3 regions of the Arthrobacter sp. AOP29-A2-19 genome follow, and region 1 is predicted to be linked to each of the others. Evidence: riboswitches for the same ligand, from Rfam matches in the RefSeq annotation. Region 1 holds a riboswitch; each other region holds the start of a gene.
The links. Region 1 has a riboswitch for thiamine pyrophosphate ahead of AC3ZJJ_RS01490 (ECF transporter S component). Riboswitches for the same ligand answer to the same signal wherever they lie in the genome.

Region 1 (10,080 bases):
CCTGGATCGAGTCGCTGCACCTCGAGGCGGCCTTCCGCATGGACGCGCTCGCGGCCGTCATGAGCCTGCTGGTCCTCGGCGTGGGCGCGCTGGTGCTCTTCTACTGCGCGCGCTACTTCAAGAACGAGGACGCCAACATCGGCCCGTTCGGCGCGCAGCTGCTCGCCTTCGCCGGGGCCATGTTCGGCCTCGTGACGGCGGACGACCTGATCCTCCTGTTCATCTTCTGGGAACTCACCACCGTCCTGTCCTACCTGCTCATCGGTTTCTCCCGGACACGAATCTTCGCCCGGCGCTCGGCGCTGCAGGCCCTTATCGTCACCACGTTCGGCGGATTGGTGATGCTGCTTGGCCTCATCATGCTCGGCGACGCCGCGGACACCTACAGGCTTTCCGACATCATGGCCCAGGCCGGCGCGGTGGCGGCCCAGGGCACGGCGGTCGACGTCGCCATCCTCCTGATCCTGATCGGGGCCGTCTCCAAGTCGGCCCTGGTTCCCTTCCACTTCTGGCTCCCGGGCGCCATGGCGGCGCCGACACCGGTGTCCGCGTACCTGCACGCCGCGGCCATGGTGAAGGCCGGCGTGTACCTGGTGGCGCGACTGGCCCCCGGCTTCTCCGAGACCGCTTTCTGGCATCCGGTGGTGCTGGGTCTGGGGTTGGCGACCATGCTGGTGGGCGGATGGCGCGCGCTCCGCCAGAACGACATCAAACTGCTCCTGGCCTACGGCACCGTCTCCCAGCTCGGCTTCCTGATCCTTGTGGTGGGCATCGGGACGGCCAACGCGGCCATGGCCGGCATCGCCATGATGCTGGCGCACGGGTTTTTCAAGGCCACGCTCTTCCTGGTGGTCGGCATCATCGACCACAAGGCCGGAACGCGCGACCTGCGCCAGCTCTCCGGCCTGTGGCGGACGTCGCCCAAGCTCTTCGCCGTCGCAACCATCGGCGCCGCATCCATGGCGGGCCTGCCCCCATTCTTCGGCTTCGTCTCCAAGGAGTCCGTCTTCGAGACCCTGATCGACGGCGCCGCCGGCGGGCCGGGAGGAACATGGCTGCTCACCGGCGTCGTGGCGGGTTCGATGCTCACGTTCGCGTACAGCGCGCGCTTCGTGTGGGGAGGCTTCGCCACCAAGCCCGGAGTTCCCGCCACCTCCTTCAAGCCCGTCCCCTGGCTGTTCCTGGCGGCGCCGCTGCTGCTGGCCGTCGCCACCGTCTTCTTCGCCTTCGCGCCCGGCATCCTTGAGGACGCGATCGCCCCCTACGCCGCGCTGTTCCCAGCGCAGGAGCATTCCGTCCACCTTGCCCTGTGGCACGGCTTCACTCCGGCGCTCGGCCTCTCCGGCCTCGTGGTTGTGGTGGGTGTCCTGTTCTTCGCGCTGCGAGGGGCGGTCTCCCGCGCCCAGAACCTGCTGTACCCGGTCCTGGACGCCGAGCGCGCCTACAAGTACATCCTGGGCGCCACGGACGAGGTCGCCGTCTGGGTCACCGGCCGCACCCAGCGCGGTTCGCTGATGTTCTACCTGACGGTCATCCTCTCCGTGGGCCTGCTGACTCCGGCCGTCGCGGTCATCTGGTTCGAGACGCCGCTGCCGCGTGAGATCGTCTGGTTCGACACCCCGGCGCAGCTGATGGTCGGCGCGTGCATGGCCGTGGGCGCCATCGCCGCGATCAAGGCCAACAAGCGCTTCCTCGCCGTCCTGATGGTGGGAGTCACGGGCTACGGCATGGCCATCATGTTCGCCCTGCAGGGGGCACCCGACCTGGCGCTCACCCAGCTCCTGGTGGAGACGATCGTAATGGTGGCCATGGTCCTGGCGCTGCGGACGCTGCCCGCCCAACTGTGGACATCCAACCCGGCCGGGCACCGTGTCCTCCGCGCGGCCATCGGCATCGGATTCGGCCTCGTGATGATCGCCGTGGCCGCGACGGCCATGGCCTCGCGCACGGCGGACCCCATCTCCCTCCAGTTCCCCGCGCTCGCCTACTACGGCGGAGCCGGCGGCAACATCGTCAACGTCACCTTGGTGGACATCCGCGCCTGGGACACTTTCGGTGAGATCACCGTTCTCGCGGCCGCCGCGACCGGCGTTGCCAGCCTGATCTACGTGCGCGGACGCGGCGACGACAAGCGAAGCATGGAGGACGTCGAGCCGGGCTCGGTGGACCGCGGATCCGAGCACATCCACGAGCCGAACCGGTCCGCCGCGGCGCTGGCCATCGCCCGGCACTTCGCCAAGTCCGCCAAGGACGCCTGGATCGTGGCGGGGCGCACCCTTGCCCCGGAGCGCCGCTCCATCATCCTTGAGGTCGTCACGCGGCTGCTGTTCCACTCCTTGATCCTCGTGTCCGTCTACTTGCTGCTCGCCGGGCACAACACGCCCGGCGGCGGCTTCGCCGGGGGCCTGCTGGCCGGGCTGGCCCTGGCCATCCGGTACCTGGCCGGCGGACGGTTCGAACTCGCGGAGGCCACGCCGATCAGCCCGGGCACGCTGCTGGGCCTCGGCCTCGCCGCCGCCGCACTCGCCGGCGTCGTGCCGTTGTTCTTTGGAGGACAGGTGTTCCAGTCCGCGGCCTTCGAGTTCTCGCTCCCGGTGTTCGGCGACCACAAGTTCGTCACGTCGACCATCTTCGACATCGGCGTCTACCTGGTGGTGGTCGGGCTGGTCGTGGACGTGTTGCGCAGCCTCGGCTCCGAGATCGACGAACGGTCCGAGGGCGCCGCGCCGCACCAGGACCACGAGCCCGCCGAGGCCCAGGCCGAGGGGGTGGCCCGATGACCGTCAACGCGACCCTGCTGGTGGTCATGGGCGTGCTCTTCGCCACGGGAATCTACCTGCTCCTTGAACGCAGCCTGACCCGCGTGCTGCTGGGCCTGATGCTCATCAGCAACGGCGCGAACCTGTTGCTCCTGGCGACCGGCGGCCTTCCGGGGCTGGCGCCGCTCTTCAACGCGGACGTCGCCGCGGAGGAGTATTCCGACCCGCTGCCGCAGGCCCTGATCCTCACGGCGATCGTGATCACCTTCGCGGTGACGGCCTTTATGCTCGCGATCATCTACCGCTCGTGGGTGATCGCCCGCCGCGACGAGGTTGTCGACGACGTCGAGGACCGCCGCGTCGCGGCCCAGTCGCACTTCGACTTCGAGGAGGACTCGGAGGTGGCGGCGGATACCACGGAGTTCACCGATGAAGACGACGACGAGGCCGCCTCGCGGGCCACGGCGGCGGCCACGCGGTCTCGGGACAGATCGGACCGGCGCCAGGCGGCGTCGGAGGAAAGCGCCGGAACCAACAACCATGGACGGAACAGGGAGGCACGATGACCGAACCACTGGCCGCCGTGGCCTTCGCCCCGCTCGCCGTCGCCCTGCCGATCCTTGGCGCCGCCCTGGCGTTCGTGCTGCGCCGGCACACCCGCGTCCAGCGCGCGGTCACTATCTCCGCGCTGGTCCTGACGCTGGCGCTCGAGGTCTGGATGCTGTCCTCCGCGTGGGGCAACGGAGCCCAGGCCGTCCTGTTGGGCGGCTGGGCGCCGCCGTTCGGCATCTCCATGGTGGTGGACGAGTTCTCCGCCCTGATGCTGGTGGTCTCGACGGCAGTAAGCCTCGCCGTGTTGCTCTACGCGACCGGGCAGGGCATGGCCGACGGCGACGAGGACGGCCCCGTCTCCGTCTTCCACCCGACCTTCCTGATCCTGGTGGCCGGTGTTTCCAACGCCTTCCTGGCCGGCGACCTCTTCAACCTGTACGTCGGCTTCGAGATCCTGCTGACGGCCTCATACGTCCTGCTCACGCTCGGCGGAACCACGGCGCGGATCCGCGCGGGCGTGACCTACGTCGTCGTCTCCGTGGTTTCCTCCATGCTGTTCCTCATCGCCATCGCGATGATCTACGCGTCCACGGGCACGGTCAACATGGCGGACCTCGCCATCAAGCTGAACGAGCTCGATTCGGGCACGCAGATGGTCCTGCACCTGATGTTGCTGGTGGCCTTCGGCATCAAGGCCGCGGTCTTCCCGCTCTCGTTCTGGCTGCCGGACTCCTACCCGACCGCGCCCGCACCCGTGACGGCGGTGTTCGCGGGCCTGCTGACGAAGGTCGGCGTCTACGCGATGGTCCGCACCGAGACGCTCCTGTTCCCGGGGGACCGGATCAATTCCCTGCTGATGGTCGTCGCGCTGCTGACGATGGTGGTCGGGATCCTCGGCGCCATCGCGCAGGCGGACATCAAACGTATGCTCTCCTTCACGCTGACCAGCCACATCGGCTACATGGTCTTCGGACTCGCGGTCGGCAACGTGGCGGCACTGGCGGCGACGGTCTACTACGTGGCGCACCACATCATCGTCCAAACGTCCCTGTTCCTGGTGACGGGCCTGATCGAACGCCGCGCCGGGACATCGAACGTGGACCGCCTCGGCTCGCTGTCCAAGCTCTCCCCGGTCCTGGCGGTCCTGTTCTTCGTGCCGGCCATGAACCTGGCCGGCATCCCGCCCTTCTCCGGATTCCTCGGCAAGCTGGGGCTGCTACAGGGCGGCATCGAGCTGGGGACGCCCCTGGCCTGGACGTTGCTGGTCGGCGCCGTGGCCACCTCGCTGCTCACGCTGTTGGCCGTGGCCCGCGTCTGGAACCGCGCCTTCTGGCGCAAGGCGGAGGACGCGGAGAACCCGGATCCGCTGCTGCTGGTGGGCGCGGCCGACGGCGGCCGCGTGACCACGTACAGCCACGTCGCGAACTTCCCGGCGAGCCGCTTCAGCGAGCGCGGCGACATCGAGCTGCTGCCGCGGACCATGGTGGGATCGACGGCCGCCCTGGTGCTGCTGGGCGTCTCGCTGACGGTCTTCGCCGGGCCGCTGTTCGATCTCAGCGACCAGGCAGCGCGCGCCATGCTGGACCGCACCGACTACATCGAGGCCGTGCTGGGGACCGACTCGGCGCCCACCGATCCGGTGAAGGGGGTCGCCCCGTGAGCCCGACCCGCCCGTCCGCCCTGGGGATGCGGACCCCCGGCGCGACGTCCCGGCGGCGGAAGCGCGCCAGGTTCCTGGTGGAGCTTCCCCTGCTGGTGTGGATGGCCGTGGTGTGGGGAGCCCTGTGGCAGGACTTCAGCGCCGGCAACCTGGTCTTCGGCTTCCTGATCTCGCTCGGCGTCGTCTCCACGTTCCGGCTCCCGCCGGTGGAACTGAGCGGCAGGTTCAACGTCCTGCACGCGGCGCTGTTCGCCGTCCGCTTCGTGTGGGACGTCGCCGTGGCGAGCTTCCAGGTCTTCGGGGTCGCCCTGTTCAGGGGGCCGAAGGTGCGCAACGCCGTCGTCGCCATCAAGCTGCGCAGCCGCGAGGACCTGATGACCACCACGCTCTCCCATGTGCTCACGCTGGTGCCGGGTTCCTTTGTGGTGGAGGTGGACCGCCCCCACGCGACCATCTACCTGCATGTCCTGAACGTGAACACAGTGGCCGAGGCGGAGGACTTCCGCCGCACCGTGCGCGACACGGAGGCCCGGCTCATCCGCGTTATGGGAACGCGCGAGGAATTGGCCGCGCTCAACGCCGAGGACGGCGCCGTCGACGCGCCGGAGCAGGAGAGGAAAGCATGATCTTCGACATCGCGGTCTGGGTCGCCGGGCTCCTGCTTGCCGCGGCAGCCACCCTGGCGATCGTGCGCATCGCCCGCGGGCCCTCGATCCTGGAGAGGGTGCTGGCGCTGGACGTGCTGCTGGCGATCCTCATCGCCGCGCTCTGCGTGGACATGGCCGCCAACCGGCACATCAACAACCTGCCGTTTGTCGTGGTCGCCAGCGTGGTGGGCTTCATCGGCTCGGTCACCGTCTCGCGGTACGTCACGGACAGGAGGAACTCCTGATGCAGGATGCGGGAATCGGCACCGCCGTGGACATCGTGTCCGCGCTCTGCCTGGTTGTGGGGGCGCTGATGTCGCTCGCCGCGGGGATCGGCATGCTGCGTTTCCCGGATCTGCTCTCGAGGATGCACGCGGCGACCAAGCCCCAGGTGCTCGGCATGCTGCTGATGCTGACGGCCGTGGGACTGCAACTCGGCCAATGGTCGCTGGTCCCGGCCCTGCTGCTCGCGTGGTTGTTCCAGCTGCTCACGGCGCCCGTCAGCGCCCACATGGTGGGCCGATCCGGCTACCGCACCAAGCACCTGAAGAAGGAGACCCTGGTGCTGGACGATCTTGACGAGGTCGTGTCCCGCGCGGCCGACGGGCACCTCCACCCCGTGGACGGAGCGGGCCGGGTCGACGCCCTGTCCGTTCCCCCGGCGGCGGCCGAGGCCGGGGCGGAGTCCGGGGCCGGAGCCGCGCCACAGAGCGGCACGGGGCCCGCGGCCGATGACGGTGAGGCCGCGGATGGTGCGACGCCGGGCCCCGAGGGCGCCCGCAACTAGCCGGCGCCCCGGTGGGGCCAGGACTCGTCCGGGCCTAGACCTCGTCGAGGTTGTTGCCAAAGCGGGCGATGGCGCGCTGCGTGCCGCGGTTGGTGGCGACCTGGATGATGGCCGCGACCACGGAGGACACCACGGCGAAGCCGAGCGCCTGCCGCAGGGAGGCCTCCGCCTGGCTTTCCGGATTGGCCGGCTTGGGCGGCTCGTGTCCGGTGATCTTTGTCCAGACCGCGTCCACAAGCTTGGCGCCCACCAGTCCCGCGCCCAGCGACACGAGCGTGCCCACAACCTTCAGCAGTAGTTTCACGTGCGATGCTCCCGTCGTTTGGGGTGATTACCCGCCCAGCATAGCGCGGGGATAGACTGGGAAAACTGAACACCTACGACAGGGGAGCGTCAGGATCCGGCCGCCAAGGCCGGGCCACGGACGCTGAGAGTGCGCATCGACGCAGACCCTCGAACCTGCTCCGGCTAGTACCGGCGAAGGGAGTCGAGATCTCAGGGTGAGCTGCTTGCCGGCTCTTCCTCCCCTCCTTGCCTCAAGGAGGAAAAACCCATGACCACCCTGCAAAATCCCCGCCCCGTGCGCGCCTCGTGGCGTGTAGTCGACATCGTTGTGGCCGCCGTGATCGCGGTGGCCTCCGGCGTCGTCTTCTTCGGCTGGAACACCCTCCACCACGTCCTGGACTTCCTGTTCGTGGCGTTCCCGCCCTCGTCGGCCCTGCTCGCGGGCTTCTGGCTGTTCCCGGCCGTATTGGGCGCTCTGGTCATCCGCAAGCCCGGCGCCGCGCTGTTCTGCGAGACCGTCGCCGCCGTGGTGTCGTCGTTCCTGGGGTCCGAGTACGGCTGGACCGTCCTGGTGTCGGGGCTGGTGCAGGGCCTGGGCGCCGAACTGGTCTTCGCCGCCTTCCTGTACCGCAACTGGGGGCTCCCCACCGCCCTGCTCGCCGGCGCGGCCGCCGGCCTCTTCGGCGGTGTCAACGACGCGTTCATCTTCGAATGGTTTCCCGAGTACACCGACGCGATGAAGCTGGTCTACGTGGTCTGCATGACGGTCTCCGGAGTCGTCGTCGCCGGCCTGTTGTCCTGGCTTGCGACGCGCGCGCTGGCGCGCACTGGAGCCCTCTCCGCGCTGGCCTCCCGCAAGGCAGGCCAGGAACCGGTTCGGGGCTAGGGACCGGATCCGACGTGGCCACACCACCCATCCCCGATACCGCCGGAGTTCCGGCCGGCCGCGCGGCGGCACCGCGTCAGGCTGCCCCGGCGGACGCACGGACCCCCGCCCGGCCGCCGGCCTCGGTCGGCGCGCGCGGGTGGGGCTGGCGGCACGCCGGCCGCGACGCCCCGGCGCTTCGCGGACTGGACCTGGACATCCGCCCCGGAGAACGGATCCTGCTCGCCGGGCCGTCCGGCGCCGGCAAGTCCACGCTGCTGCACGCGCTGGCCGGCGTGCTCCACGAGGACGAGGACACCGCATCGACGGGGGAGCTGTCGATCGACGGAATCCCCGCGCACGCCTCGGGGGGCCGCGCCGGGCTGATGCAACAGGATCCCGAAACCCAGGTGGTCCAGGCCAGCGTGGGCGACGACGTGGCCTTCGGCGCCGAGAACCTCGCCGTTCCGCGCGAAGAGATCTGGCCCCGCGTGCGCGCGGCGCTCGACGCCGTCGGGCTGCGGGTGGGGCTGGACTATCCCACCTCGGCCCTGTCCGGGGGACAGAAGCAGCGCCTGGCCCTCGCCGGGATCCTCGCCATGCGGCCCGGGCTGGTGCTGCTGGACGAGCCCACGGCCAACCTGGACCCGGACGGCGTGGTGGAGGTTCGCGACGCCGTGGTCGCGGCGCTGGACGCCAGCGGGGCGACGGCGGTCATCGTCGAGCACCGCCTCGACGCGTGGGCGCCGCACGTCGACCGTGTGGTGGTCCTGGAGCCGGGCGGCGGCGTCTGGCACGACGGCACTCCGGCCGAACTCTTCGGGCCCGGTCCGGTCCGCGAAGAGCTGATCCTCGCCGGCGTCTGGGTACCCGGGCACGTCCCGACGCTCCCGGTGCGAGTGCCGCCGGCGACGCCCGCCGGCGCGCGGGCGGGTGCCGCGCCGGGCGCCGTGCCCGCGGGCGGCGCGTTGCTGCGGGCGGACAGGCTGTCCGTGGCCCGCGCGCGTGGGGGGCCGGAAGCGCTGGGCGGGGTAGACCTGGAACTCGCGGCCGCCGGCGCGCTGTGCATTTCCGGACCCAACGGCTCCGGAAAGTCCACCCTGGCCCTGACGCTGGCCGGACTGCTGCCCGAGCGATCGGGAGAGGTGCGTGCCGGGGCCGCGCTGATCCACGACGGGGCGGGCGCCCCGTTGCCGGAGCGCCCGTACCGGTGGAAGGCGGCCGATCTCGTCAGCCGCATCGGCACCGTCTTCCAGGAGCCCGAGCACCAGTTTGTCACCGCCACGGTGCGGGACGAACTGGCCTTCGGTCCCCGCCGGGCGAGGGTTGCCGGCACCCGCCGTCCGCTCTTCAGCGAGGAGCAGATCGCGGCGCGCGTGGATGACCTGCTGGACCGGCTGCGGCTCCGTCACCTGGCCGACGCAAACCCCTTCACGCTCTCCGGCGGCGAGAAGCGGCGCCTCTCGGTCGCCACCGTTGTGGCCTCCGGGCCGTCCGTGCTGATCGTCGACGAACCCACGTTCGGCCAGGACCTGAACACCTGGCGCGAGCTGGCGCTCCTGCTGCGCGAACAGCTCGACGCCGGGGCCTCCGTTGTGGCCGTCACCCACGACGAGCACTTCGCCGCGGCGCTGGGGGCGCGGACGCTGGCCATCGAGGCGCCTGCGGTGCCGCAATCCACTGCGGCCGCACCGCGGTCCGGGCTGCTCGAGCCCGGCGCCTCCGGGCGCAACAGTTTCCTCGGGAGGGCAAACCCGCTGGCGAAGCTCGCGGCCGTTGCCCTGACGACGATCCCGCTGGTGGCGACGCTGGACTTTGTCAGCGCCGGCGTTGTGGTGCTGGCGACCCTGTTCCTTCTGCCGCTCGCGGGCCTCTCCGCCCGGCGCTTCCTCGCGCGGGCGTGGCCGCTGTTGGTGGCGGGCCTGTTCGGGGCGTGGGGGACCGCGCTTGTGGGCAACGATTCGGGCGAGGTCCTGCTGGACCTCGCGGTCTTTACGGTCACGGAGGGCTCCCTGGCAGCGGGCCTGGCGACCGGATTGCGCGCATTCGCCGTCGCGGTGCCGGCGGTCCTGGTCTTCTCCACCACCGACCCCACGGACCTCGCGAACTCTCTGGCGCAAAAGGCGCGGCTGCCTCACCGCTTCGTCCTGGGAGCCTTGGCCGGAATGCGCCTGCTTGGCCTTCTTGTGGAGGAGTGGACGACCCTGGGCATGGCGCGGAGGGCCCGCGGTGTCGGCGCCCACGGCTCGCTGGGGCAGCGGGTCGCGGCGAATCTGGGCCAGGCGTTCGGCCTGCTGGTGCAGGCGATCCGCCGGGCCTCGCGCCTCGCGGTCACCATGGAGGCCAAGGGCTTCGGCGGGGCGCGACGGACGTGGGCCCGCAAATCCGTGTTCGCCTGGCGCGACCTGGGGATCGTGGCCGGCGGCGCGCTCGTCGGCGCCGCAGCCGTGTGGGCCGCCGTCGCGGCGGGCGCTTGGAACCTCGTCTGGGCCTAGCCGCGGTGGTGCGCCCCGTGCGGTCAGCGG
Region 2 (10,080 bases), 860 kb from region 1:
TGGCCGTAGGCGGTGCCGATGACGGCGGCCGGCTTGCCGGAAACGGCGCCGGCGCCGAACGGGCGGGACAGCCAGTCGATGGCGTTCTTCAGGACGGCGGGCATGGTCCCGTTGTACTCCGGGGAGACGAGCAGCAGCGCGTCGGCGGCACCGGCGGCGGCGCGGAGCTCGGCCACCGCGGCCGGAACCTGGCCCTCGACGTCGACGTCCTCGTTGTAGAACGGCAGGTTCTCGAGGCCCTCGAAGACGCTGACGTCGACGCCCTCGGGGGCGTTGGCGACGGTGGCCTCGGCCAGCTGGCGGTTCGTGGATCCGCTGCGCAGCGAGCCGACGAGGGTCAGGACGGTGGTTGCCATGGGTGCTCCTAAAAGGGTGGGGGGAACCGGCATGGTGCCGGTGGATCTTCCACTACATGCAACCGCATGCATTCCGGAGGTGTTCCCCAACCACCCTGTGACGCTGGACACTGCCGCGGGGACCTGCCTCAGAGGACCCTGCGCAGCAGTCCCGACTTCACGCGCCCGTACGGGGGGTAGACGGCCCGCAGGGTGTCCAGCATCGCGGTCTTGGACAGCACGGAGCGGTACTGGCTGAACGTCTCGAAACCCGCGCGGCCGTGGTAGCTCCCGTGGCCCGAGGCGCCCACCCCGCCGAACGGAAGGCCGGGGACGGCGAGATGCGCGTTGCAGATGTTGTGCGCGATCGCGCCCGCGCGCACCTGGTCCTCGAAGGCCGCCTGCAGGCGCGGCTTGTCGCTGAACAGGTAGGCGGCGAGCGGCGATGGCCGGGAATTGATGAACCGCACCGCGTCGTCGAAGGAGGCCACGCGGACGATCGGCAGCACGGGCCCGAAGATCTCCTCAGACATGACCGGGGAGGCCGGGTCGACGTCGGCCAGCACTGTCGGCTCGATGAAGAGCGCGTCGGCGTCGGTCGCCCCGCCGCTCACGATCCGTCCGCCGCCCGCGGCGGCATGCTCGACGAATCGGGCCAGCCTTTCAAGGGCCTGGCGGTTAACGATCCGCCCGTAGTCGCGGCTCTTCGCCGGGTTGCGCCCGTAGAAGGAGGAGATGGCCTTGGGGAGGTGCTTCTCCATGGCGTCCGCCGCCGGCCCGACGGCCAGGACATAGTCGGGCGCCACACAGGTCTGGCCCGCGTTGAGGAACTTGCCGTAGGCGAGGCGGCGGGCGATGGCGGAGGGGTTGCCGTCCACAACGACGGCGGGGCTCTTGCCTCCCAGCTCCAGCGTCACGGGGGTCAGGTTGCGCGCGGCGGCCTCCGCCACGATACGGCCCACGCGTTCGCCGCCGGTGTAGAAGATGTGGTCCCACCGCTGGGCCAGCAGCGCCTGGCTGGCCTCGACCCCGCCCTCCACGACCGCGACGGCGCGCGGGTCCAGATAGCGCGGCACCAGGCGGGCGATGAGCGCGGATGTGGCCGGGGCCAGCTCCGAGGGCTTCAGGACAACGCAGTTTCCGGCGGCGAGCGCCCCCACAAGCGGGGCGAAAACGAGGTTGAGGGGATAGTTCCACGGCCCGATGACCAGGACCAGTCCGAGTGGCTGCGGCTCCACCTTGGCGGCGGCCGGCTGGTACGCGAGGGGAACGCGGACGTGCTTGGCCTCCATCCACTCGGTCAGGTACAGCTGGGCGTGGTCGATCTCCGAGCGCACCAGGTCCAGCTCGGTCAGCCGCGCCTCCACCTCCGGCTTGCCGAGGTCCGCGGCCAGCGCCCCGAGGAACTCGGCCTCGTGCGCCTCCAGCATCCGTTCCAGCGCGCGTAGCTGCCCGGCCCGGAACTTGCGCGGGTGGGCCAGGCGGGAGGCGACGGAGTCGCGCAGCCGGCCCACGGCCTCGTTGATGCCCACGCCGTGGTCCAGCGGCGCCTGGCGCGCTGCCGCGCCCTCGTCCGACCGGTCCGCCGTCGTGCCCTTGCCGCGAGAAAAAATACCCATGCTCCCGAGATTAGCCGCGACGCCGCCCGTTCGTGGCGCGCGTCCCGTCACGCACTGCGGCGCCGGGCGTCCTACTGGAAGTCGGCGAGCCACAGGTCCGGGCCGAACACCTCGTACTGGATGTCCTTGGCCGGAACGCCCCGCTTGACGAGGGCGCTCCGGACGGCCTGCATAAACACCAGCGGACCGCAGAGGTAGTACTCGGCGTCCAGGGGCAGGTCGACCGCCCCGACGTCCATAAAACCCACCATCTCGCCGTCGGCCAGCTGGGTGGCGTCCGACTGTTCCGCGTACCAGGTCACGAGGGACGCATCGGCCAGGCTCTCGAGGTCCGCAGTGACCTGCTGGCGCAGCGCGAACGTCTCCGGCGAATTGGCCGCGTGCAGGAACAGCACCTGCCGCCGGCTCCCGGCCTGGACCAGGTGGGACAGCATTCCCGCCATGGGCGTGATGCCGATGCCCGCGCTGGCCAGCACCAGCGGGCGGTCCGAGTACTCCAGGACCACGTCGCCGAACGGCGCGCTGAGCACCACCTCGTCGCCCACCTGGACGCGGTTGTGCAGGAGGTTGGAGACCTCGCCGTCCGGCGACCCTCCCCCGTGGACCCGCTTGACGGAGAACTGGCGGTGCAGGCCGTCGTCGGCCCTGGTGAGACTGTATTGCCGTGGCTGGTGGACCCCGTCGGGCATCTCCATCTTGATCGTGACGTACTGTCCGGGCAGCGACGGCTTCACCTCCCGCTCGTCCGTCCGCTCGACCACGAACGTCAGCACGTCATCCGTCTCCCGGATCCGTTCGGCCACGCGCCAGGTCCGCCAGATGGTCTCCGGGCCCAGCCTCAGCGCCCCATAGAGGCCCCGCTCCTTGTTGATGAGCGTGTTGGCCATAAGCCAATAGACCTCGTCCCACGCGGCGGCCACCTCGGGGGTCACCGCCTCCCCAAGCACGTCCACGATGGCCCACATGAGGTTGTCGTGGACGATCTGGTACTGGCCCGGGCGCAGGCCGAGGGACACGTGCTTGTGCGCGATGCGGGAAAGGAGGTGGTCCGGCAGGTCGTTCGGCCTGTCCACCAGATAGCCGGCAAACGCGCCGATCGACCCGGCGAGCGCCTGCTGCTGCCTGCCGTCCGCCTGGTTGCCGCGGTTGAAGAGTCCGTCCAGCAGTTCGGGGTGCGCCGCGAACATGTGCCCGTAGAAGCGCCTTGCTATCTCTTGGATGTTGTCGCCGACGGCGGGCAACGTGGCCTTGATGACGGGGAGGGCGGTATCTGAGAGCACGGGATGCTCCTCTGGCTGGTGGGGTGGTTGCCGGATGCGACCAAGCTAACACCGGCGGGGCGGAAGGGCCCCGGCAGGGCGGCGCCCAATTCCGCGGCGCGGCGCCTGTACGCTCTGCGGGTGAAGAAACATGCGTGCGGGATCTGCCGGTCGACCCTCTTTTTCGAAAACTCCCGTTGCGTGGGCTGCGGCACCGCCCTCGGCTACTCCCGGAAGGAACGCGCCATCGTCCCCGTGGACGCGTCCGGCGCCTACGTCGACGCGGACGGGAACACCTGGCACGTCTGCAGGAACCTGGGGCTCTCCGGCTGCACGTGGCTGGCGGTCCGGTCAGGCGACCAGTGCTTCGGCTGCGGCCTGACGCGCACCCGGCCGAACGACGACGACGCCGCCGGGATGACCCAGTTTGTGGTCGGCGAGCGCGCGAAACGCAGGCTGGTGGCCGAGCTGGACGCCTTGGGCCTGCCGATCACCACGCGGGCCGAGGACCCGGAGGGCGGCCTGGCGTTCGACCTGCTCTCCAGCGCGGACGCGAACGTGGTCATAGGCCACGCCAACGGCGTGATCACCATCGACCTCGCCGAAACCGAGGACGCCTACCGGGAGAGGATGCGCGCGCAACTCGACGAGCCGTACCGGACCATGTTGGGGCACTTCCGCCACGAGGTCGGCCACTACTTCGAGACCGTCCTGGTCTTCGCCGACGCGGAGCGGACCCGCGCGGCGCGCGAACTGTTCGGCGACGACACCAAGGACTACCAGGCGGAGATCGACCGGCACTACGCGCAGGGCGCGCCCGAGGACTGGCCACGGAGCCACATTTCCCGGTATGCCACCATGCACCCCTACGAGGACTTCGCTGAGACGTTCGCCCACTACCTCCACATCCGGGACACCCTGGACACCGCCCGCGAGCACGGGCTGGCGCCTGAGACGGCGGCAGGCACGGCGGGCGCCGTTGGCGGGGCCAGCACGTTCCGGGACATCGTCCTCGGCGAGTGGCTTCCCCTGTCCATCGCCCTCAACGAGGTGAACCGCAGCATGGGCGCCAACGACCTCTATCCGTTCGGCATCCCGGACACCGTCCTGGACAAGCTGGAGTTCGTGGCTTCCCTGATGCCGTGACCGTGCGCCCGGACGCAACATTCGCCGCCGGCAACGCGCCGCGGTAGGCTCCTTGGCATCGACTCGGGGTGTCCCGGCCGCCGGCCGGGACTGAGATGAAACCCGTATTCACCTGATCTAGCTAGCACTAGCGGAGGGATGTCGCCCATGGTTTCTATTGCGCCTTCACACCTTGCCCCACCATCCGTCTCCCCTGCCCTCGCGGCGGAGTGTCTGGAGCGGGTCCGCGCCACGACGCCGCTCGTCCAGTGCCTGACCAACACGGTCGTCGCCAACTTCACGGCCAACGTTCTGCTCGCCGCCGGCGCCGCGCCCGCCATGGTGGACGTCCCGGGCGAGGCGGCGGAGTTCGCCCGCGTCGCCTCCGGGGTGCTGGTCAACCTCGGCACGCCGCACCGCGGGCAGCGCGAGGGCATGCTGGAGGCCGCGCGCGCGGCGCACGGGGCCGGCACCCCCTGGGTGTTGGATCCGGTCGCCGTCGGGGCGCTTGGCCTGCGCACCGAATTCGCCAGCCTGCTTGTGGAGCTGCGCCCCGGCGTCGTGCGCGGCAACGCCTCGGAGGTCATGGCGCTGGCCGGTGTCGGCGCCGGCGGGCGCGGCGTGGACGCGACGGACGACGTCGAGGCGGCCCACGAGGCGGCAACCGCGCTGGCGCGCCGAACCGGCGGCGTGGTGGCCGTGTCCGGCGTGGCCGACCTCGTCACCGACGGAGAACGGACGGTCCGGGTCCACGGGGGCAGCGCCATGCTCACCCGCGTGACCGGCGGCGGCTGCGCCCTCGGCGCGCTGGTCGCGGCCTTCAGTGCCGCGGCGGGGGACCCGTTCGCGGGCAGCGTGGGCGCCCACGCCCTCTATTCCGTCGCCGCCGAGACGGCCGAAGAGGCGTCCACGGGGCCCGGCAGCTTCGCCGTCGCGTTCCTGGACGCCCTGTTCACCACAACCCCGGAAGCCGTCGCGGCACGGGCGGTGCTGCGATGAACGCGTTTGGCCACACGTCGTTCGACTTGGGCCTCTACCTGGTCGCCAACGCGGGCAGCACCAACGGCCGTCCCCTTCCCGAGATCGTCGCCGCGGCGGTCGACGGCGGCGCAACGTTCGTCCAGCTGCGGTGCAAGGACGCACCCGCGCGCGAATTCCTGGACGACGTCGTGGCGAGCGCGCGGCACGCAGCGGGCCGGGCGGCACTGGTCGTCAACGACCGCGTGGACGTTTACCTGGCGGCCCTTGCGGCCGGCGCGCGCGTGGACGGCGTGCACATCGGACAGTCCGATCTACCGGCGGCGCTGGTGCGCCGCCTGATCGGGCCGGACGCGATCCTCGGGCTCAGCTCGTCGACGCTGTCCGAGCTCGACGCCCTTGCGGCCATGCCCGCCGGGACCGTCTCCTATCTGGGCACGGGCGCGGTGCGGCCCACCCCGACGAAGGAGGACCACCCGGAGCCCCTCGGCTGGGCCGGACTGGCGGAGTTCGCGGCCGCCGCGCCGCTGCAGTGCGTGGCCATCGGCGGGCTGGGCCACGGCGACGCCGCCGAGGCTGCGGCCGCGGGAGCCGCGGGAATCGCGGTGGTCCGCGCGGTCTGCGCGGCCGCGGACCCGAGGGCGGCCGCCCGGTTGCTGCGTGCCGAGTGGGACGCCGCGGCGCCGGCCCCGCGGGTGGGGGCACACGCGTGAACGCGGTTCCCAACGTCCTGTCCATCGCCGGATCCGACCCGTCGGGCGGCGCCGGCATCCAGGCGGATCTCAAGTCGATCGCCGCCTGCGGGGGCTACGGAATGGCCGCCGTCGCGGCGCTCACCGCCCAGAACACGCGGGGCGTCAGCGGCGTGCACATCCCTCCCGCCGGCTTCCTCACGGCCCAGCTGGACGCCATCGCGGCCGACGTGAGGATCGACGCCGTCAAGATCGGCATGCTCGGCAACGCCGAGGCCGTCCGGGCAGTGGCCGCCTGGCTCCAATCCCTCCGCGCGGGTGGGAGTCCGGTTCGGGGGCGCGGTCGGGGTTCGGGCCGGGGCGGGGGGCCCGTTGTGGTGCTGGATCCCGTCATGGTCGCCACGAGCGGCGACCGGCTGCTCGAGGCCGACGCCGAGGACGCCCTGCTCTCGCTCCTTCGCCTGGCCGACGTCGTCACCCCCAACGTCGCCGAGCTCGCCGTGCTCGCCGGGAAGCCGCCGGCCGAGTCCTGGGCACGCGCCCTGGAGCAGGCGCGGTCCTTGGCGGCCGCATTCGACGTCCTGGTGCTGGCCAAGGGCGGCCATCTGCCCGGGAACCCCGGCGGGTGCCCCGACGCGCTGGTCAATGCCGACGGCGTTGTGCTGCAGGTCGTGGCCGAGCGGGTCGGGACCCGAAACACCCACGGAACCGGCTGCTCGCTTTCCTCCGCCCTGGCGACCCTCTACGCGCGCACCGGCAACTGGCCCGACGCGCTCCGGCTGTCCAAGGCCTGGCTGGGGCAGGCGCTGGTCGCCGCAGACGCGCTCGACGTCGGGTCCGGCGCCGGGCACGGGCCCGTCCACCACTTCGCCGGGCTGTGGGCCGGGCAGCGCACGCCCTCCGCGGACGCGCTCGTGGACACGTGGTGGGACGGGATCGCCGGCGTGCGGGAGGGGATCGACTCGCTGTCGTTCATCCGCGGCCTCAAGGACGGCACGCTGGAGCGCGGGGACTTCGAGCACTACTTGTGGCAGGACGCCCTGTACCTGAGGACCTACGCGCAGGTCCTGTCACGCGCGTCGGAGCTGGCGCCCACCGCCGCCGAGCAGCGGTTCTGGGCCGCGGCCGCGGCGGGCTGCCTGGAGGAGGAACTCGAACTCCACCGGACCCGCCTCGGGTCCGGTCCCCTGCCGGAGCCCACGGCGACCACGGCCGCGTACCTCAACCACCTGACGGCCTCCGGAAGGACCTACCCGCTGCTGGTGGCCGCCATCCTGCCGTGCTTCTGGCTCTACCAGGACACCGGGTCGCGGCTGGCGGACGCAAACCGGGACGGCCATCCCTACGCCGACTGGCTCGCGGCCTACTCCTCCGACGAGTTCGACCAGGCCACCCGCGAAGCCGTCGCGGTGGTGCAGGCCGTGGCGCTGCGGTGTGGCCAGGAGGAGGTTGCGGGCATGCGCCGCGCGTTCCTCGAGTCGGCGCGCCACGAGCTGCTGTTCTTTGCCCAGACGGCGGCCGACGGCGATCCCGGCGGCGCGGGCGCGGAATTCGCCGCGGGCCGCCGCGAGCCCGCGGCCGGGGCATCACAGATGGCCGGGGCGCGCGCGGAGTAGGATTCCGTGAGGGTTTCGGGCGGGTCCGTGCCCACGGCACCGACCCGCCGCCCCACCCACAGCACCCTTTTCGGAAGGCCCCCCATGAGCAACAAACTCGGCTTCGGCTGGACCCTGCACGGCGACGGCAAGACCATCAGGCCGGGCACCGTCGTGGCGCCGGACGAGCGGCTGAACTGGTTCCAGACCACCGGAATCGGCGTCCAGCACGTGATGGCCATGTTCGGGGCGACCGTCCTGGTGCCAACCATCACCGGATTCCCCGTCACCACCACACTGCTGTTCTCCGGCATCGGGACGCTGCTGTTCCTCGTCATCACGGCCGGGCGCGTCCCCAGCTACCTGGGATCCTCGTTCGCGTTCATCGCGCCGGTCGGCGCCGCCATGGGGTCGCACGGCATGGGGGGCGCGCTCGGCGGGATCGTCGTGGCCGGCGTCGCCCTCTTCCTGGTGGGCCTGGTGGTGCAGAAGGCGGGCGCCGGATGGATCCACGCCATGATGCCGCCCGTGGTGATGGGCACCATCGTGGCCCTGATCGGGCTGAACCTCGCCACCACAACGACCTCGGCGATGCAGGAGGTCCCCCTGACCACCTTCACGACGGTCGCAGCGATCGTCCTGTCCGCGGTCCTGTTCAAGGGCCTCCTCGGCCGGCTCTCCATCCTGGTCGGGATCGTCGTCGGCTACCTCGTGGCACTCGCGCAGGGCCAGGTGGCGTTCGCCGCGGTGGGAGAAGCCGGCTGGCTGGGGCTGCCACCGTTCGCCTTCCCCTCTTTCCACATCGACGTCCTGGCCCTCTTCCTGCCCGTTGTGTTCGTGCTGGTGGCCGAGAACATCGGGCACGTGAAGACCGTTGGCCTGATGACCGGGCGCAACCTCGACGGCATCAACGGGCGGGCGCTGATGGCCGACGGCGCCGCCACGGTCGTCGCCGGGTTCGGCGGCGGCTCGGGCACCACCACCTACGCGGAGAACATCGGCGTGATGGCCTCCTCCCGCGTCTACTCCACCGCCGCCTACTGGGTGGCCGGCGTCGTCGCCATCCTTGTGGCCTTCCTGCCGAAGTTCGGCGCGGTCATCAACACGATCCCCGCGGGCGTCACCGGCGGGGCGGGGATTGTGCTGTACGGCATGATCGGCATCATCGGGGCCCGGCTCTGGGTGCAGAACCGGGTGAACTTCTCCAACCCGATCAACCTCATGACGGCCGGCGCAGGCCTGATCATCGCCATCGCCAACCCGACGCTCTCCATCGGCGGCATGCAGTTCGGTGGCATCGCCTTGGGCACCGCCGCCACGCTGGTGATCTTCCACGCCATGGGGGCAATCGCCCGCGCCCGCGGCACGGAGCCCACCGACGCGCCGGAGGACGAGGGCGCGGAGCCCAGCAAGCTCGGCTGAGTGTCGGCTGGGAGCCGCCGGTAGGATTGCCGGGTGGCCGATTGGAACGCCGAGTGGCGGACCGAACAGTGGCGGGCCGACGCCCACCAGTGGATCTCGATGGTGCTCGATTCCTACTCGCTGCGCCAGACGGGCCCCGCCGAACAGGGGCGGATCCGCCTATGGTCCACGCGGATCATGGTGCCCACGGACCACGGCAAACTGTTCTTCAAGGCAAACAACCCGGGACAGGTCGCCGAGGTGGCGGTCACGTCCACCGCGGCCAGCCTGGCGCCCGGGCAGCTGGTGATGCCGCTGGCCATCGAGCCGCTACGGGGCTGGATGATCTCCCCGGACTACGGCGAGACGCTGCTCTCGCTGCCCTCCAACGACTACCGGTTGTGGAGCCGGATCGTGCGGGACTTCGCGAGGCTGCAGCGCGAGTTGGCCCCGTTCGGCGACGCGCTCTTCGACGCCGGGCTGCTGCAGCTGGATCCGGCGTGGCTGCCCGGCTACATCGACGGACAGATCATGCTCCACGCCTCCATGCCCCCGGAGCATCCGCTGCACCTGCCCGCCCGCGACGCGGAGTACCTCGACGCGCGCCTGGGCTCTATCGGCGAGACGAGCCTCTTCCTGGCCTCGGGGCCCGTGCCGCTGACCCTGGACCACAACGACCTGCACCGGGGCAAGGCCTTCCTGCCCGTCTCGCCCGACGAGCCGCTGAGGTTCCTCGACCTGGGAGACGCCTACTGGGCGCACCCCTTTTCCTCCCTCGGCATACCCATCCGGGTGATGTGCGAGGAGTTGCGGACCACGCCGGAGGACCCCCGGGTGCGCCGCGTGGTCAGCGCCTATCTGGAGCAGTGGAGGGACTACGGGACGGTCGAGGAGCTCCGCCCCTACGTGGGACCGGCGCTCCGCGTGGGCAAGATGCAGGCTCACGGGACGTGGATGCGCATCCTCGCCGGCGCCGACGAGTCCGACGTCGAACGATACGCCCACCACGTCCTGCGGCCGCTGGCGGAACTGGCCGGGCCCGCGCTCGGCTAGGGAGCGCCGTCAGCCGGGGTTCC
Region 3 (10,080 bases), 350 kb from region 1:
AGCCGATCCGTTCCGCCAAGGCCACGATGATTCCCTCGGGGCCGCGGACGTAGGCCATGCGCCAGGCGGCCTCGTACTCGCCGACGCCTCCGACCAGCCCGTACCCCTCCGCCGCCATCCGATCGACGTGCGCCTGCAGGTCGTCGACTTCGAAGGACAGACTGCGCAGCCCGAGTTCGTTGGCCATGGCGGCGGACGAGCCAGGTACGGGGTCCGGCCGGACGAAGCTGGAGAGCTCCACCATTGTGCCTCCGCCTGGCGTGCGCAACATAACGATCTCCGTGCGCGAATCCGGGATCGCGGTGACGGTGTCGATGAACTCGCCCTCCACGAAGGTCCGCCCCTCTATCGGGAAGAACTCCTGCCGCGGGTGCCACCGGGCGCCGTGCCCTACGGTGGACGTAATGAGCGAGAGGACCGCATATGGCATGCGACGGCTGCACAACATCTTCGAACCTTGACTTCGACTTCAGCATGGCCTTCCAACCGATCTATGACGCCGTTGCCGGTCGGGTCTGGGGATACGAGGCGCTGGTGAGGGGCTCGTCGGGCGAGGGCGCTCTCGACGTCTTGTCGAGGGTCTCGCCGGAGCAGAAGTACCGCTTCGACCAAGACTGCCGCGTCAAGGCCATCGAGCTGGCATCGCGGCTGTTCCCTGCGGGCGAGGACTTGATGCTGTCGATAAATTTCATGCCGAACGCGGTCTACGAGCCGGCCGCGTGCCTGCGGGCGACGCTGCTCGCGGCCGCGCGATGCAAGTTTCCGACGTCGTCGATCATGTTCGAGTTCACGGAGAATGAGGAGGTCTCGGACACCGCCCACCTCACGAACATCATCAGGGAGTACCGAAAGCGCGGTTTCACCACCGCCATCGACGACTTTGGCGCCGGTCATGCGGGGCTCGGGCTCTTGGCCGATTTCCAACCCGACCTCATCAAGATCGACATGAGGATCGTCCGAGGGATCGACGCGTCCAGGGCCCGCCGGGCCATAGTTTCGGGCATTGTCGACATCGGCAAGGAGCTCGACATCACGGTGCTCGCCGAGGGCATCGAGACGGAGGCGGAGTTCCTGGCATTGAAGGCGGCAGGCATCCGCCTGTTCCAGGGATATTGGTTTGCGAGGCCAGCCTTCGAAGAGCTGCCGCAGGTGCGTTGCGGTCCCGCCTTGGCGTCATCGCTATAGCTCAGGCGAAGAGCACGTCGGGGCCCTTCCAAACGCCGAGTGCCACGCTGGCGGCAAAGACCAGGGCAAGGACGGCGAAAACAGCCGCGGCCAGTCCCCAGTCGGCCCAGCCCAGCGGGACCGGCCGCCAAGTGGAGCGGGGGCCGAGCCCGAGTCCACGCGATTCCAGGGATTGGGCCATCCGTTCCCCCTTGCGCAGGGAGACCACCAGAAGCGCAAAGGCGCATCGGCCAAAGTTCCGCACGTCGCGGCGGGGGCGCCCATTGGAGCGCAACGGAGCGCGCACGCCGTGTGCGGAGCGGATGATCCTCCACTCGGCCGGCATGTCCTGGAGCAGGCGGTAGCCCGCCAGCATCGCATAGGTCATGCGCACGCCCAACTTCGCGTGCTGGTGCAAGCTGGTCATCAGGGCCACGCCGTCGGTCGAGGCGATGAAACCGATCGAGAGCACACCGATGGCCATGCTGCGCAATGCCAGGGACGCACCGACGGCCAATCCCTCGGCGGTCACGCCTGCTCCCGCCATCTCCCAGAGGATGGTCCCGGGCCGGCTGAGGGCGTTGACCACCAGCAGGCCCAGCCCGAACCCGGCGAACGGTATGTGGGCCAGCAGCAGGATCCGCGCAGGGATCCGCGCCGCCGCCACAACGGACGCCAGCCCCAGGATGTACAGCGCGGCCGACGTGACGGGGTCGAAAACAAGGAGCAATGCCACGGAGACGGCAAACAGCAGCCCCAGCTTGACCGTGGGATTGCGCCGGCCCAGCGGCGACTCGGTGAACCGTCGGGGCTCCACACCCACGCTCATGTCCGGTGCTCCCCGTCGCCGCGGGGGACGGCTGCGTCCAGGCCCGCGAGCACGGCGCGCATCTGCGTCGCCGTTTCGAAGGTTTCCAACAGCCATTCCAGGAGCGCCGGAAGGGCAAGACCGGCCCGTTCCAACACCTCGCGCCGGGCGAGGACGTCGAACATCGGCCCGTCGGCGATGACGGTTCCCCCGGCGAGGACCACGGCGCGCTGCGCCAGCGTCGCCACGGTTCGCAGGTCGTGGCTGGAGAACACGACGGCCCGGCCCTCCGCCGCCGCGGCGCGAAGGGACTCCATCGTGGCTATGGTGGCCCGCCGGTCCAGCCCGAAGCTGGGTTCGTCGGCCAGCAGGACGGGTCGGTCGTGGGCAAGCATCGCAGCAACGCTGAGCCGGCGCTTTTCGCCGCCGGAGAGCCGCTGGGGATTCTGGTCCGCCAGATGCTCCAGCCGGTGTTGCCGCAGGAGTCGCTGGACGGTTGGTTCCGATCCGGCGGCGAGCCCATGGCCGACTTCACCGCGGACGGTTGCCGCCACGAACTGGTGCTCCGGGTTCTGGAAGACCATGGCGGCCCGCGCACCGACCAGCCGTCCGTGCGCGGGCCTCAGCAGTCCGGCGAGGGTCAGCAACAGTGACGTTTTCCCAGTGCCGTTCGCGCCGAGGATCGCGACGATTTCTCCCGGACGGACGGCCAGGTCGACGTTGGTCAGTAGTCCGGGAACGCCGGGAGTGTCTGCCTTCGCTCCTGGGCGGCGGAAGAGACGACGTCGGCGTGGCCCGGCTGGATTCCGGCTCACCGTCACTCCGGCCGCCTGCAGCACGGGGTCCCGTGCGTCGACGGCCGGCCCGTCCCCGAACGCCTGGGCAGGGCGCGACGCGGCGAGGTCCCCGAGTCCGCGGCGCACCTCCTCGGCGGAGAGCCCGCCCGGGCAGCCGAAGACCGCCTGCAGTTCGGCCTCCAGCGGAAGCCAGCAGCCCCGCCTCTGGAGGTCCGCGGCCGCGTCGGTCAGCACCTCCGGCGTCGGGCCGTCGTGGACGATTTCGCCCTCACCGTTCAGGACCACGGCCCGGCCGGGCAATCCGGCCACCCCTTGGCGTCCCGCGTACTCGTCCAGGCGGTGCTCCACGAGGACAACGGCCGGACCGTAGTGGTCGACGGCCCGTCCGATCGCCTCCCGGACGGAGGCGATGCCCGCCGCGTCGAGCATCGACGTCGGCTCGTCGAGCATGAGCACGTTCGGTTCGGCGACGAGACTCGCGGCCAGAGCCACCCGCTGGCCCTCGCCGCCCGAGAGCTGCGAGGTCCTTCGCAACCGCAGTCCGGCGGCGTGGACGGCGGACAGCGCGGCATCGATGCGCGACGAGATGGTGCCGGGGTCGGCGGCCCGGTTCTCCAACGGAAACGCCAGTTCCTGCTCAACGTCCGGCAGGCACACGGCCGAAGAGGGGTCCTGGGCCATAACGCCGACACTGCGCGAGAGTTCGGCCACAGTCGTTTCCGGGGTGTCCGTGCCGCCGACCCGCACCGACCCCGACACCCGCGCGGCAACGGCGTGCGGGACCACACCGCTGATCAGCTGCAGGAGGGTGGATTTCCCCGAACCGGACGGACCGAAGACGATCAACTGCTCACCGGACTTCAGTCTCAGGTCCACGTTGCGCAGCACCGGTCCTGTTCGGCGCGGGAACTCCACCGACACGTCGCGTAGCTCCACGGCCGCGACGCCGGGCGGGAGATCCGGCGGGAGCCCCGGCGCGGTCGCCCCGCCCTTCGTGTGGACGCTGGCGCCAAGGTCCTCGTTGGTCATCGGCTAGCCCTTGCCGAGCCGGTCGAGCCCGATCGCGAAGTTGTCGACCACTCCGGTTTTCGCGAGGGCCCCAACAATGACCCTGGCCAGCAGGCCGCCGAGCACAAGACCGGAGAGCAGCTGCACGATCAGGCGCAGGGTGAACAGTTCTTGGCCGTACCAGCCGAAGCGGAAGGCGGAGAAGAAGAAGACCAGACCCGCGCCGAGCAGACCCGAGACGGCGAAGACTCCCCAGCCGAAGCTTCGGTAGCGGCGCAGCGCGAACGGGATCTCGCTGCCCAGGCCCTGGACCGCGGCGGCGATGAAAAGGACGGGACCCACTGCGGACCCAAGAAACACCACTTCAATGACCGACGCGAGCACCTCGGCAATGATCCCCACGAAGGGGCGGCGGACAATCGCCACGGCGATCGGCGCGACCAGCAACCACCCGCCGAGGAGCACGTGTTGGGCGAGGTCGCCGGCCGGTCCCATCAGGATGGACAGCCCGGTCCAGGCCTGGACCAGGGCCCAGTAGAGGAAGCCGAAAACCACCCCGAGGACCACCATGAGCACCAGGTCTTTCAGGGCGAGTGGGGCGCGTTTGCGGGCGGGGGCGTGTGTGCTGGGAGAAGACATAGGAGAACCCTTGAAAAGTGGAAGGAGGAGGCTTAGCGGGAGGTGGGACTGTTGATGGATAGCGTGAGGTGGCACGTCACGTGCTGCACGCTTCGGCCGACCAGAACCCAGCCGGCGGCCACGGTCTCGAGGATGCGTGCGACATCGCCCTCGAGGCGAGTGACGAAATGCTCCGACCTCACGAAGGTCGCGTTCGCCTTGGCGTGGCCGATGGCGGCATAGATGTCCCGCATGTGGTCCGGCTCGATCCCATCGCGCCCACCGTCGTCCAACGGATACAGCGCCCACTCCCCCGTGGCCGCCACGCCGGCATCTTCCAGTTCGACGACGTCGCTGCGCAACGGCCCGGCCCCGCCGGGAAGTTCGCACTGCACTTCGCCGGGGCACCCACGGGACAGGTGCACGGTCGCGGCAACGTGCGCGCCGCTGCGGCCCGCCGCGGAAAGCAGCTGACACAGGTACCGCAGTATGTCTTGTTCCGCGCCCCCGACGAACGTGCTGACGTCGCCGGTCTCAATCTCCAGGCCGGTGGCATCGGCGGCGCGGAGCGCGCCGAGGATGATGTCGGCGTAGTCGGCGCTCATCACAGCGAGTGTGACCCTGGCGCCTATGCCGAAATTGTTGTGGTCGGGTCCGGGGAAGACGCCGGGGGCGGGTGCCACGGATGGTGTGCTGACCTGGGTTGAATGATGCGAATGCATGGTCGCGCCCTTCTGTTGTGAGAACAGGGCACGGGATTCGAAGTTGACTCCCTGCGCTGGCATGATCCAGATCAGGTTCAACGGTCGAAACTTGAGAAGTTTCCTCTCAGCCCGGCTCACCGGACTCCCGTGTTCGATCACGACCCTACACGGCGGGCGCCCCGCGGCTTCCCTTCATGACCGCGGGCCCGGACGTGTGCCGGGGGCCGACACGGCGGCACCGCGGGCAACTGCAATAATTGATCTCGGCCAGCATCAGGCGGTCATCGGAACAGGTGGAAAACTGGTGGAAATGCTCGATACCGTAAGTCTGCGGGTCGCCTTCGCCGTTGTGGCGCTGACCCTTTTCCTTCTGTCCTACTTCGTCACCTTTCGCCGCACCGGGTCCACCTACAGCGGCTGGTGGTCCGGGGCCCTGGCCCTGTTCCTGGCGGGAAGCTCGGCATACCTGCTGAACGGGACCGTCCACCAGGCGTGGGCGAATCCGCTGGGAAACGTCCTCACGGTGCTCGGTGCCGGAGCCGTGCGCGTGGGCGCGGGTTCGCTGCGTGCCGCCGCACCCGGATCGCTGAGGCCAGACATGTGGCTACTGCTGGCGGGACCCTCCGTTGCCGTGGCCGTAGCGTCGGCCGTGGACGATCCGGGCACCAACCAGTGGTCGGGAGGACCCTACTTCCTGGCCGCGATGTCCCTGCTGATCGGCCTGTCGTCATTGGAGTTGTGGCGCCTGTCGCCGGACTACACCCGGGTCCTGCGACCGCTGTCCATCGCCGCGGGGGCCGTGGCGGCCTACTACCTCGGCCGGTGTGCCGCCTTCATCGTTGACGGCCCCGAGGGGCCGGTCTTCCGCACCGTCTTCGGCTCGGCCCCGACCACGCTTCTGACCTTGATGCTGTTGGTCGTGGTCTCCTTCAGCATGGCGGCCCTGAGCAACGAACAGGTGACACGCGAATTGCGCACCCGGGCCATGCGGGACGGGCTGACCGGGCTGCTGAACCGCGGCGGTTTCCTGGATCTTGCCTTGGAGGAGAGCCGCCGGCTGGATAAGGCCGGCGCTGCCGGCGCGTTGATCTTGGCGGACTTGGACCACTTCAAGACGGTCAACGACCACTACGGGCACGCCGCGGGCGACCAGTCCCTTCGCTCCTTCGCGGCCGCCTGCACTGCGACCACCCGCTCCACGGACCTGGTGGGCAGGTACGGCGGCGAGGAGTTCGTGCTGCTGCTGCCGGGAGCGGGAACGGACCTGGCCGCGGCCGTCGCCCGCCAGATCAGCCGCAATCTTGCGGGCTCCCAGACGCCGGCCGGCTTTCCGCTGCCCACCGTCAGCTACGGCGTCGCGCCCCTCGGCGACGGGGACCTCGACGGTGCCATCGCGGCGGCCGACGTGGCCCTGTACGAAGCGAAGGCGCAAGGCCGGAACCGGGTAGTGATGGCCCGGTAGCCGGCCGCGTCGGCCGGGCGCGATGTTTCCATTCGCTATCGGGCCCGGGCGCCGATGGCAGAATCGACGTGTGCCTCCAGCCAGCCCGCCATTCCTGAAGTTGCCGCTTCGACGCGTCGAGGAGCACCCGCTCGAGCGCATGAGCCGCGGGACTTGGCCGGCGACGCTCGCGCCAGTCCGGCAACTCTTGGACACCGGGCTCGACCTGGGGCCGATGACGATCCTCGTGGGGGACAACGGCTCCGGCAAGTCGACCCTGATGGAGGGCATCGCCATGGCGTTTGGCCTGAACGCCGAGGGCGGGTCCACGAACGCCATGAACCGAACACGCGCAACGGAATCGGACCTCGCCGACCACCTCCGGCTCGTGCGGGGCGGCGGGGCCTCCAAACGCGGCTTCTTCCTGCGGGCGGAGACGATGCATGGGCTCTTCACCTACCTCGAGTCCATTGGTGATGCCGGCTCGTTCCACCAGCGCAGCCACGGCGAATCCGTCCTCGACCTCCTTGCCTCCCGGTCCCGGATGCACGGGCTGTGGCTCCTGGACGAGCCGGAGTCCGCCCTCTCGCTGCCGGGCTGCCTCGCACTGATCGGACTCCTGCGCGACCTCGTCGACGGCGGCTCACAAGTTATTGTGTCCACGCACTCCCCCGTCCTTGCGGCGTACCCGGGCGCCGACCTTTACGAGATCGGCGAGTGGGGCATACGGGCCAGCGCGTACGACGAGCTCGACCTCGTCAGGAACTGGCGGTCGTTCCTGGACGCCCCGGAACGATACCTGCGCCACCTCGCGTAAGGGACACGCCGCAGAACGGCATCCGACGCCTGCACCTCGCGCGCGGGGACGTCGCATAGCCTTCCGCGGAACGGAATATCTACACCGCACGCCCGCAGGCTCCTACACTGGACGCACATCGAACCAGGACTCCTCCGACCCCCTCCAGGAGGCCCGCCCATGGCTCCCAGGGATTACCTGCTGATCCGCACGGCTGCGGAGGACACCTGTGCCCTCGTCCGTGTTCACGGCTCCCTCACCGTGGACGGCGTCAGGCCCTTGGTCCAGGCCATGCTGGACGCCCTGGCCCGCGCGCCTGAACACACCGTGTTCGTGGATCTCGGCACGGCCGCGCACGTGGACTACGGAGCCCGCGAACTCCTCAACGCCGTCCTGCCGCACATCGCCAAGTGCGCCACGGGCAGGGGTGGCCGGGTGTTCGTCCACGGCCTGTGGCGCTCCGGGTCTCGGGACGGTACGCCCTAAGGCGAATGTCCACCCCGAACACGCCGGGAGCACTAATCTTCTTGGCAGGATTCACACGAGACAGGGAGAAAACGTGGCACAGGACTACGACGCCGTACGACCCGAGGTCGCTGAACGCAGCGAGGAGACCCTCAAGAATGTCCAGTCCATGGGCGCCCCGACCGCACGCACGGTCGTGGAGGAGCTCGACTTCGCCGACGGAAGCGATGCCCACGATCTGCCGGGCGCGATCGTCGAGGACGAACTCGTCGTCGCGGTCGTTCCCCAAGGCAGCGACGAGTTCGTCTGCCCGTCGTGTTTCACCGTCCGGCACCGCTCCCAACTGGTCCGCGATCCCGCGGGCGCGGGCCAGTGCCGGGACTGCATGGACTGACCGCACTCTGGATCCCGTGTTTCTGGACCCCTAGGGTCAGCCGGGCGGCGGTTGTTGGGCTTGTCCCGCCGCGGGCCGATCGGCCAAGTACTCCTTCAGTGCCATTGCAGGCACGCGGTAGGACCGTCCGAACCGCACCGCCGGCAGCTCCCCGGACTGCACTAGCCGGTACACGGTCATCCTCGACACGAACATCGCGGAGGCGATCTCCGCCACCGTCAGGTACTGCGCGTTGCCAAATTCCTGCAGGTCTACCACTGGTCCTCCTCTAAAAAAACCGGCATTGGAACCCCGCGCGCGCGGATGAGCCACCGGCAAGACGGGCGTGGCGCCCGTCCCGGGTCGGGACGGGCGCCACACGAGGGCTGTGGACTAGAACAGTCCGAGGAATCCCTCGTTGCCGTTGCCGGAATCGGTGACCGAGTCCAGCGAGGTGCCCCCGTCGACGTCGGTGTCCACGTCCGGGTTCGCGTCGGCGTCCACGTGGTTTCCGCTGAGGATCCCAGCCAGGACGCCCGTGACGTCCGCGTCGACGCCGTTGAGCACGTTGTTGCCGCTCGCGACGTCGCCGACGTCGACCGCGTCGTTGAGCGTGTCGCCGATGGACGTGTTGCCGCCGTCGACCAGCTGGTTGTCGCTGACGTTTGTCACGGTCTCGTCGGCGCTGGTCCGGGAGCCGTCCCACGTGTCGGCGCTTGCCATGCCGGCGCCGCCGACCATCACCGCGCCTGAAACCGCGGTCACTGCCAAAGTTTTCGTCCAGAAATTGCTGCGCATTATTCGAACCTCCATCATTGCTGCCGGGTCATTCGGACACCGGGGGTTCGGACCCACCGGGCAACTGGATTGGACGAGAAGCAAAGATGGCCAGAAGGAGCCGGAAAAGGCCCAGTCAGGCTCCGAAAAACCCGTCCTCCAGAACCTTCTGGGATATTGGTGGGGCAATGCAGTGCTCGTTCCCGTCCTTGGACTGTGCGGGTCTCTGCTGTGGCGGGCCCGGAACCGGCAGCGGAGAAACCGGCTCGGTCGGGCGGCCGCGGCAACAGGTTCGTTCGAGGGTTGGCTGCGGCACCCGAACGCGCTCCCGGACTCGTTGCGCCGCCGGTGGGGCTACGGCACGTCCCGGCTGACCGGCGGCGCCCTGGAGTTCCAGTTGCTCTCTGAACCGGACGGTCCCCCGCTGGGCCGCCCCTCGACCTACGCGGAGCTCGTCCGCCTGGGCATCCGGGATGTCCCGACGCGGGAGGCCATGGGACGGCCTCGCTTGGACCCCCGCTTGTCTTCAAGCACTTGAAGTTCCTATCGTTGACGGGTGAGCATTTCAAGCATCCGGCCCACGTACACCATCAAGGAGGCCGCAGCCCTGACAGGGTTGCCGGCCAGCACTCTGCGCTACTACGAAACCATCGGCGTGATCGCGCCGATCCGTCGCGGCGCCAGCAGCAAACACCGGGTCTATACCGAGGAGGACCTGGACCTGTTGACGTGGGTCGCATGCCTCAGTGCCACCGGAATGTCGGTCGCCGGCATGCGCCGGTACCTCGAAAACGGTGCCCTCGGACCGGACGCGGCCGCGCAGCAGATTGAACTGTTGCAGGCGCAACAGGAACAGCTGGCCGCCGAGGCGGAGGCCGTCGCCCTGCGGAGGCGCTATGTCGGGCTGAAGATCGGGTATTGGCAGGCGCTCCAGGCCGGCGACAAGGCCAGGGCAGAGCTGCTGTCGGACGAGGCGCGCACACTGGCCAACGACCTCAAGCGGACCAAGAAGCACTAGGGAACACGTGCCGGAACGCGGACCCAACGTTTCGCGGTATTCGGCGCGCCCAACGAGAGGAAGGACCGACGATGCAGTTCACCCGGAGTGGCGGCCAGACCGCCACCGGCC

Region 2: linked by a shared signal. The riboswitch ahead of thiM (hydroxyethylthiazole kinase) and the one ahead of AC3ZJJ_RS01490 (ECF transporter S component) in region 1 are both predicted to bind thiamine pyrophosphate.
Region 3: linked by a shared signal. The riboswitch ahead of AC3ZJJ_RS17980 (YkoF family thiamine/hydroxymethylpyrimidine-binding protein) and the one ahead of AC3ZJJ_RS01490 (ECF transporter S component) in region 1 are both predicted to bind thiamine pyrophosphate.

The regions. Positions count from the first base shown of each region.
Region 1 covers NZ_CM176894.1:313,618-323,697, forward strand. The annotation lists gene AC3ZJJ_RS01455 (Na+/H+ antiporter subunit A) at 1-2,780, shown strand, start outside; gene AC3ZJJ_RS01460 (Na(+)/H(+) antiporter subunit C) at 2,777-3,325, shown strand; gene AC3ZJJ_RS01465 (Na+/H+ antiporter subunit D) at 3,322-4,971, shown strand; gene AC3ZJJ_RS01470 (Na+/H+ antiporter subunit E) at 4,968-5,597, shown strand; gene AC3ZJJ_RS01475 (MrpF/PhaF family protein) at 5,594-5,863, shown strand; gene mnhG (monovalent cation/H(+) antiporter subunit G) at 5,863-6,405, shown strand; gene AC3ZJJ_RS01485 (DUF4235 domain-containing protein) at 6,440-6,709, opposite strand; TPP riboswitch at 6,780-6,908, shown strand; gene AC3ZJJ_RS01490 (ECF transporter S component) at 6,959-7,576, shown strand; gene AC3ZJJ_RS01495 (ATP-binding cassette domain-containing protein) at 7,591-10,050, shown strand; gene AC3ZJJ_RS01500 (aminodeoxychorismate lyase) at 10,074-10,080, opposite strand, start outside.
Region 2 covers NZ_CM176894.1:3,352,585-3,362,664, forward strand. The annotation lists gene AC3ZJJ_RS15455 (NAD(P)H-dependent oxidoreductase) at 1-356, opposite strand, end outside; gene AC3ZJJ_RS15460 (aldehyde dehydrogenase family protein) at 485-1,954, opposite strand; gene AC3ZJJ_RS15465 (globin domain-containing protein) at 2,026-3,234, opposite strand; gene AC3ZJJ_RS15470 (zinc-binding metallopeptidase family protein) at 3,355-4,359, shown strand; TPP riboswitch at 4,414-4,515, shown strand; gene thiM (hydroxyethylthiazole kinase) at 4,507-5,337, shown strand; gene thiE (thiamine phosphate synthase) at 5,334-6,029, shown strand; gene AC3ZJJ_RS15485 (bifunctional hydroxymethylpyrimidine kinase/phosphomethylpyrimidine kinase) at 6,026-7,624, shown strand; gene AC3ZJJ_RS15490 (uracil-xanthine permease family protein) at 7,709-9,025, shown strand; gene AC3ZJJ_RS15495 (hypothetical protein) at 9,059-10,057, shown strand; gene AC3ZJJ_RS15500 (glycerophosphodiester phosphodiesterase family protein) at 10,067-10,080, opposite strand, start outside.
Region 3 covers NZ_CM176894.1:3,858,021-3,868,100, reverse strand. The annotation lists gene AC3ZJJ_RS18005 (VOC family protein) at 1-430, opposite strand, end outside; gene AC3ZJJ_RS18000 (EAL domain-containing protein) at 475-1,185, shown strand; gene AC3ZJJ_RS17995 (energy-coupling factor transporter transmembrane component T family protein) at 1,187-1,993, opposite strand; gene AC3ZJJ_RS17990 (ABC transporter ATP-binding protein) at 1,990-3,798, opposite strand; gene AC3ZJJ_RS17985 (ECF transporter S component) at 3,802-4,416, opposite strand; gene AC3ZJJ_RS17980 (YkoF family thiamine/hydroxymethylpyrimidine-binding protein) at 4,449-5,000, opposite strand; TPP riboswitch at 5,149-5,258, opposite strand; gene AC3ZJJ_RS17975 (GGDEF domain-containing protein) at 5,410-6,561, shown strand; gene AC3ZJJ_RS17970 (AAA family ATPase) at 6,632-7,357, shown strand; gene AC3ZJJ_RS17965 (hypothetical protein) at 7,517-7,822, shown strand; gene AC3ZJJ_RS17960 (DUF4193 family protein) at 7,896-8,195, shown strand; gene AC3ZJJ_RS17955 (helix-turn-helix domain-containing protein) at 8,232-8,453, opposite strand; gene AC3ZJJ_RS17950 (hypothetical protein) at 8,568-8,939, opposite strand; gene AC3ZJJ_RS17945 (hypothetical protein) at 9,145-9,489, shown strand; gene AC3ZJJ_RS17940 (MerR family transcriptional regulator) at 9,508-9,969, shown strand; gene AC3ZJJ_RS17935 ((R)-mandelonitrile lyase) at 10,041-10,080, shown strand, end outside.